2 linked regions of the Aliamphritea hakodatensis genome follow. The protein of the gene in region 1 interacts with the protein of each later gene in a pairwise test. Links are inferred from orthologs where the notes say so. Each region holds a gene or a part of one and is shown on either strand. Other genes may lie near its edges.

Region 1 (3,140 bases):
CTACAAGTCCACGCCGAAAACAGAAAAGCTGAAGAAGCGATATATTCTGCAGGCCGGCTCATTCCGCAGTGCGCAGGATGCCGAACAGATGCGCGCCAAACTGATCATTCAGGGCCTGCCCAACGTGCACACCCGCAAGGTGACCAACAGCGACGGCAGCCTCTGGCATCAGGTACTGGCCGGCCCGTTCGACAGCCGCCTGCAGCTGAACAAAGCCCAGGACAAGCTGGTGCGGATGAACATCGACCCGTTACTGCGGGTTGCCAAATAACCGGCGCTCCATGCGCCGGCTTAAAAACAATCAGCCACGTGTCTGAGTGCGGCCAATTATCTGCTTAATTGGCCGCCACCTATTGAAATATCCCCATCCAGTCCCATATTGATAGTCAATCACGAACCGATACGGGACTTTATTTTACCCATGACCACCATAGTATCAGTACGACGCGGCAACCAGGTTGTTGTCGGCGGCGACGGCCAGGTATCCCTCGGCAACACCGTAATGAAAGGGACCGCCCGTAAAGTACGCCAGTTACCTAAGCATCAGGTAATTACCGGTTTCGCAGGCAGCACAGCCGACGCTATCACCCTGCTGGATCTGTTCGAGCAGCAGCTGGACAAACACCAGGGCAACATCTTCAATTCAGTGGTTCATCTGGCCCGCGAATGGCGCAGCGACCGCGTACTGCGCAAACTGGAAGCGCTGATGCTGGTTGCCAACAAAGAAAAGACTTACCTGATTTCCGGCAGCGGCGACATCATCGAACCGGAAGACGGCGTCATCGCCATCGGTTCCGGCGGCAACTTTGCACTGGCCTCCGCCCGTGCACTGGTCGACAACACCGAACTGCCCGCCCGTGACATCGTTGAAAAAAGCCTGCAGATCGCCGCAGACATCTGCGTATTCACCAACGCCAACCTGACTATCGAACAGCTTGAAGCAGAAACTGCTTAAGCGACGCCGGAGCTTTTTATAATGTCTAACATGACCCCCCGCGAAATTGTTCACGAACTGGACCGCCACATCGTCGGTCAGGACGACGCCAAGCGCGCCGTTGCCATCGCCCTGCGTAACCGCTGGCGTCGCATGCAGCTGGATGCCGAGCTGCGCGTTGAAGTAACCCCGAAAAACATTCTGATGATCGGCCCGACCGGTGTCGGTAAAACCGAGATCGCCCGCCGTCTGGCCAAGCTGGCCAACGCCCCCTTCATCAAAATTGAAGCGACGAAATTCACCGAAGTAGGCTACGTAGGCCGCGACGTTGAAACCATTATTCGCGACCTGATGGACACCGCCATCACCATGCTGCGTGAACAGGAAATGGAAAAAGTCCGTTTCCGTGCAGAAGATGCCGCGGAAGAGCGCATTCTGGACGCCCTGCTGCCACCGGCCCGCCCGACAGGCTTCGACCAGCCGGAAGAAAAGCAGGACAGCGCCACCCGTCAGCTGTTTCGCAAGCAACTGCGTGAAGGCAAGCTGGACGACAAAGAAATTGAAATTGAACTGAGCCAGCCGCAAATGGGCGTGGAAATCATGGCCCCGCCGGGCATGGAAGAAATGACCAACCAGCTGCAGAGCATGTTCTCTAACCTGGGTAACAACCAGGCCAAGCCGCGCCGCGTGAAAGTCAAAGAAGCCCTGAAACAGGCAATTGACGAAGAAGCCGCGAAAATGGTCAACGACGACGACCTCAAGCAAATGGCCGTTGAAGCCGTTGAGCAGAACGGTATCGTCTTCCTGGATGAGATCGACAAGGTATGTAAGCGTGAAGGCCAGGGTGCAGATGTTTCCCGTGAAGGTGTACAGCGCGACCTGCTGCCACTGATCGAAGGCAGCACCGTGTCCACCAAGTACGGCATGATCAAGACCGACCACATTCTGTTCATCGCCTCCGGTGCCTTCCATCTGGCCAAGCCGTCAGACCTGATTCCGGAACTGCAGGGCCGCCTGCCGATCCGCGTTGAACTGAACGCCCTGACGCCGGACGACTTCCGCCGCATCCTGACCGAACCAAGCGCCTCACTGACTGAACAGTACCGCGCCCTGCTGGCCACCGAAGGCCTGACCGTTACCTTCGTGGAAGACGGCATCAACCGTCTGGCAGAGCTGGCATTCGAGATCAATGAACGCACCGAAAACATCGGGGCACGCCGCCTGCACACCATGCTGGAACGCCTGCTGGAAGAAGTCTCTTTCACGGCCTCCGACAAAGACGGCCAGACCATTGAAATCAACCGGGCCTATGTCGACGAGCAACTGGGTGAACTGAGCCAGAACGAAGATCTGAGTCACTACATCCTGTAACGCCAGAGCCTGAACACACAGCAACCTGACCGGCCCCGCCGGTCAGGTTGCCGGAGCATGACCATGAGTAAATTCCCACAAGATATAAAGCTGCATCAGAAGTCCCGCACGCTGGAACTCATATACCCCGGTGAAACCTATGAACTGACAGCCGAATACCTGCGGGTACACTCGCCGTCTGCAGAAGTGCGCGGCCACGGTAAAGGTCAGGAAGTGCTGCAAACCGGTAAGCAGTTTGTTGGCATTAAAGGCATTGAACCCAGCGGTAACTACGCCCTGAAGATCATCTACGATGACGGTCACGACAGCGGCCTATACACCTGGGACTACCTCTACGAACTGTGCACTAATCAACAGGCCTACTGGGATAAATACCTGCAGGACCTCGCCGACGCCGGTGAAACCCGCAACAACAATATGATCGCCCGCGGCCTCTGAACGCTGACGATCCCCCCTCCGGTGCCACTGCGCACCGGAGAATTCCCCATCTCCTTTGACATAAACCAAGACAAGCGCAACACAGCTCTGTAAAATCCCCACCTAATTAGAAGCGCTTTATTCAGACAGGCCCGCCATGACCGATCAGAAGAAATCCCAGGACCAGACACACTTTGGTTTTGAACAAGTAAATGTGGACGAAAAAGCCGGCAAAGTTGCGGACGTATTTCACTCCGTTGCCAGCAAATACGACGTCATGAACGACCTGATGTCTGGCGGCGTTCACCGGATCTGGAAAAAGCTGACCATCGAACAGAGCGGCGTACGCCGTGGCCATCAGGTACTGGACATTGCCGGCGGCACCGGCGACCTGACCATGCGTTTCTCCCGCCTGGTG
Region 2 (3,216 bases), 2.8 Mb from region 1 along the record:
GGATAGCCCCGCCCCCCAGAGAGAGATCCGCCAGAACAATATCGTGATTAGCAATCACGCATTCAACCTGATCCAGATCCCGCCGTGCCTTAAAAAAGCTGCAGGCACTGAAGTTGGTACAGCGGCGGTTAGTACACTGTAAATGGTCACTGGTTAAGGGTCCCCAGCGGGCATCTTCGATCTCTTCGGTAAGATTATCCCGGTCACCGTCCCAGCGGCCCGACGCGTACTCATTAAGCAGGTGCTTGTAAAAAGTCTCCGTTTCCGGGTCCAGCCGCATCGCCTGTTCATCTTCATACAGTGCGATCTGACCGGTTGAAGCACTTGAATCCAGGTGTTGCTCAACCTTGTTAATACAAAGATAGCGGCCCCGCCCTTTTGCAAGGGTAAAACTCATCGACAATTCAGTATGTTCAAGTACTTCAGGCAAATCTTTGTGCAGTAACTGTTCCTGAAGGGCCACGGTGGCGGTAGACAGAATAATCTTCTTCTTTAAAGCCTTGGCAACCGGAATTGCCGCCAGCAAATAGCCGATCGTTTTGCCCGTCCCGGTTCCCGCCTCTACAACACAGACGTGATTTTCCCCCAGGCGCTGAGCTTTATCGTCAACAGGGATATTACCAATGACTTTAGCCACTTCTGCGATCATCCGCTTCTGACCGGCACGGGCTTTTAAGCCACGGCTGGCTAAAAACTTACTGTAAGCAGTCTGTATCTGTTTTTTAAGATCGTCGGTCAGCACGTCAATCAATCCGTCTGTATGAATGGCGGCCATTCTATCAATAACACTGGATATATAAACATAAAAAATGTTTACAAAAGCAAAATACTGTATATAGTTACAGGCACTGGATAAAAACACAGAGATCATCATGAAACTAACACAACGACAAACCGATGTTCTTGAATGTATAAAACATTACATTGCAACCACCGGCTATCCGCCAACCCGTGCAGACATTGCCCGGGAACTGGGGTTTAAATCTGCTAATGCTGCAGAAGAACACCTCAAGGCGCTGGCGCGTAAAGGCGCAATCGAAATGATACCTGGCACATCACGGGGTATCCGTATTCCCGACCTTGAACAGGAAGCTGCAGGCCTGCCTGTCGTCGGACAGGTCGCCGCAGGTAACCCGATACTGGCTCAGCAACACGTTGAAGACCGCTGCACCATTGCTGCAGACTTCTTTCACCCGCCAGCGGACTATCTCCTGCGGGTACGGGGCACCAGCATGAAGAATGTTGGCATTATGGACGGTGACCTGCTTGCCGTACATCAGTGCAAACAGGCAAAAAACGGAGAAATCGTTGTCGCCCGTATCGAAGATGACGTTACCGTTAAACGCTTCAGAAAAGATGGCAACTTAGTGTACCTGATTGCTGAAAACGAAGAATTTGACCCGATTGTGATCAACCTGGAAGAACAGGAATTGTCTATTGAAGGCCTTGGCGTAGGCGTGATTAGAAGAGGATAACGACATGATGCAGGCAGAACTGGTAACTCAACCCACTCAGAACGCGAATATTCCCCTGATTCGCCCTTCTGACAGCATGTTAACTGAACAGGTATCTCAGCCGATGCCCGCTCTTGCTGGCAAAATCACTGAAATTGTTATGCAAAACAATGATTTTGATCAGTTAACGATGTTACTGCCTTTGCTTGCTCAGTTAAGCCGCGACGATCGCTGGTTTGCCTGGATTGCACCGCCAAGCAGCCTGCCCAAAGCACTGCTTTCGGCTGCCGGCATTGATCTTAACAAGATCATGCTGTTACAACCCGACGCCAGCCACACAACTTATGATCTGGCATGCCAGGCCCTGAAAGCAGGCACCTGCCACGCGGTAATCACCTGGCCCGGAATGCTCAGCAATGAGCAACTAAACGGCCTGGAAAATGCAGCTGAACACGGCGCCAGCCACGGCATTGTGATCCGGGACCGCATAGCCTCATAAAACAGTTTTTATCCGCCATAAAAAAAGCGCCCTGTGGCGCTTTTTTTATGATCGTTAACTGCTCAGTGCAAAACCGGCGGTTTCTCATCTTCCGCACTTTTAAGCTCCTGTGCTTCAGCAGCCTTATTCTGTATTTCTGCAGCCATGTGAATGCCGGCACTCAGCATCACCTTCGCCACATCAAGATGCTGATCCTGCAGGCGCTTTTTCATATCATCCGAGAAGCTGACCCGCATCACAGGCACATCATCGGACTCCATTTCACGCAGTACAACTTCACCACTCTCAAGCTCAACAATTTCCAGAAACAACTCAGCCATCAATAAAACTCTATCTTAAAAAATGAATTACCATTCCTGAGATACAGCGCGTAAGCGCTGTATAACTGAAGACAATGCTTCCAGCCACAATGTGAGACTGGATTGCCGGTCATCATCAGTCAGCATCGTTAAACTGATCTCAGAATGATGCACTACACCGGTTTCATGACTGTCTCCACCCAAAGCAGAAAGCTGTACAAATGTCCGTTGCATCTGCGCCAGCCAGGAGGCGATTTCTGTTTCAAGCATCGCCAGCTCCTGCAGTTCCGGTGATACAAAGTCCGCAGAACATCCTTCAAGTAAGACAACAGCACTGCCTGTATCAGCTGATAACGGGACATTCTGGGCCTCTGCCAATTCACGCAGAAATGACCGGTAAGCCTGTATCAGATGAAATACAACAGACTCATACTGTGCCTGCCGCGCAGGCTCTGACTCACCGTCAGCCAGCGCGCTATATTGCTGCAACTGCAGTTTTGCAAAATACAGTCGCTGATTTGTCAGACTCAAACCACTCAGAGACATACAGGTACCTGCCAAAAAAAAGAAATACTACACATCAATGGCCACAGCAAAAGCCGTGGCCATCAACCCTAAGTGTAGACCCTTACTTCTTAGCTTTCGCTTTAGCCTTTGGCTTTGCCTTCGCGGCTTCAACTACCCAGCTATTACCCTGATAAAAAGCCCGCCAGCCCGTCGCCTTACCCTCTACTTCAGTCATCACATACTGCTCTTTGGTTTTCCGGCTGTAACGGACAATACTCGGGTTACCCTCATCATCCTGAACCGGTGCACTGAACAGGAAGCTGTACTTCGGATCAATTTCTTTCTGGTGCGGCAACAACTCACTGATCTTTGGCGCGCGGGTTTCCCGTTTCCGCGGGAACTGGCTGGCAGCCAGGAACAAACCGGACGCGCCGTCACGCAATACGTAGGTGTCCTC

What was found.
Region 2: the proteins of hslU (region 1) and PCI15_RS08650 interact in binary tests that used the Escherichia coli proteins (3 or more experiments, as listed by UniProt). The link is inferred for Aliamphritea hakodatensis from one-to-one orthologs.

The regions. Positions count from the first base shown.
Region 1 is NZ_AP025281.1:4,707,677-4,710,816, forward strand. Bases 350-3,140 are described here. They hold hslU (ATP-dependent protease ATPase subunit HslU), read left to right. Parts: upstream 350-976; coding sequence 977-2,305; downstream 2,306-3,140. Other genes in these bases: hslV (ATP-dependent protease subunit HslV), read left to right, coding at 422-955; PCI15_RS21245 (gamma-butyrobetaine hydroxylase family protein), read left to right, coding at 2,369-2,743; ubiE (bifunctional demethylmenaquinone methyltransferase/2-methoxy-6-polyprenyl-1,4-benzoquinol methylase UbiE), read left to right, coding at 2,880-3,140. In the rest of the region: PCI15_RS21230 (SPOR domain-containing protein), read left to right, coding at 1-271. UniProt on the Escherichia coli protein: ATPase subunit of a proteasome-like degradation complex; this subunit has chaperone activity. The binding of ATP and its subsequent hydrolysis by HslU are essential for unfolding of protein substrates subsequently hydrolyzed by HslV.
Region 2 is NZ_AP025281.1:1,897,168-1,900,383, reverse strand. What follows is about bases 229-3,216. They hold PCI15_RS08650 (cell division inhibitor SulA), read left to right. Parts: upstream 229-1,479; coding sequence 1,480-1,953; downstream 1,954-3,216. Other genes in these bases: topA (type I DNA topoisomerase), read right to left, coding at 2,881-3,216; PCI15_RS08640 (DUF6586 family protein), read right to left, coding at 2,301-2,798; PCI15_RS08645 (hypothetical protein), read right to left, coding at 2,016-2,273; lexA (transcriptional repressor LexA), read left to right, coding at 873-1,475; dinG (ATP-dependent DNA helicase DinG), read right to left, coding at 229-775. In the rest of the region: more of dinG, read right to left, coding at 1-228. UniProt on the Escherichia coli protein: Component of the SOS system and an inhibitor of cell division. Accumulation of SulA causes rapid cessation of cell division and the appearance of long, non-septate filaments.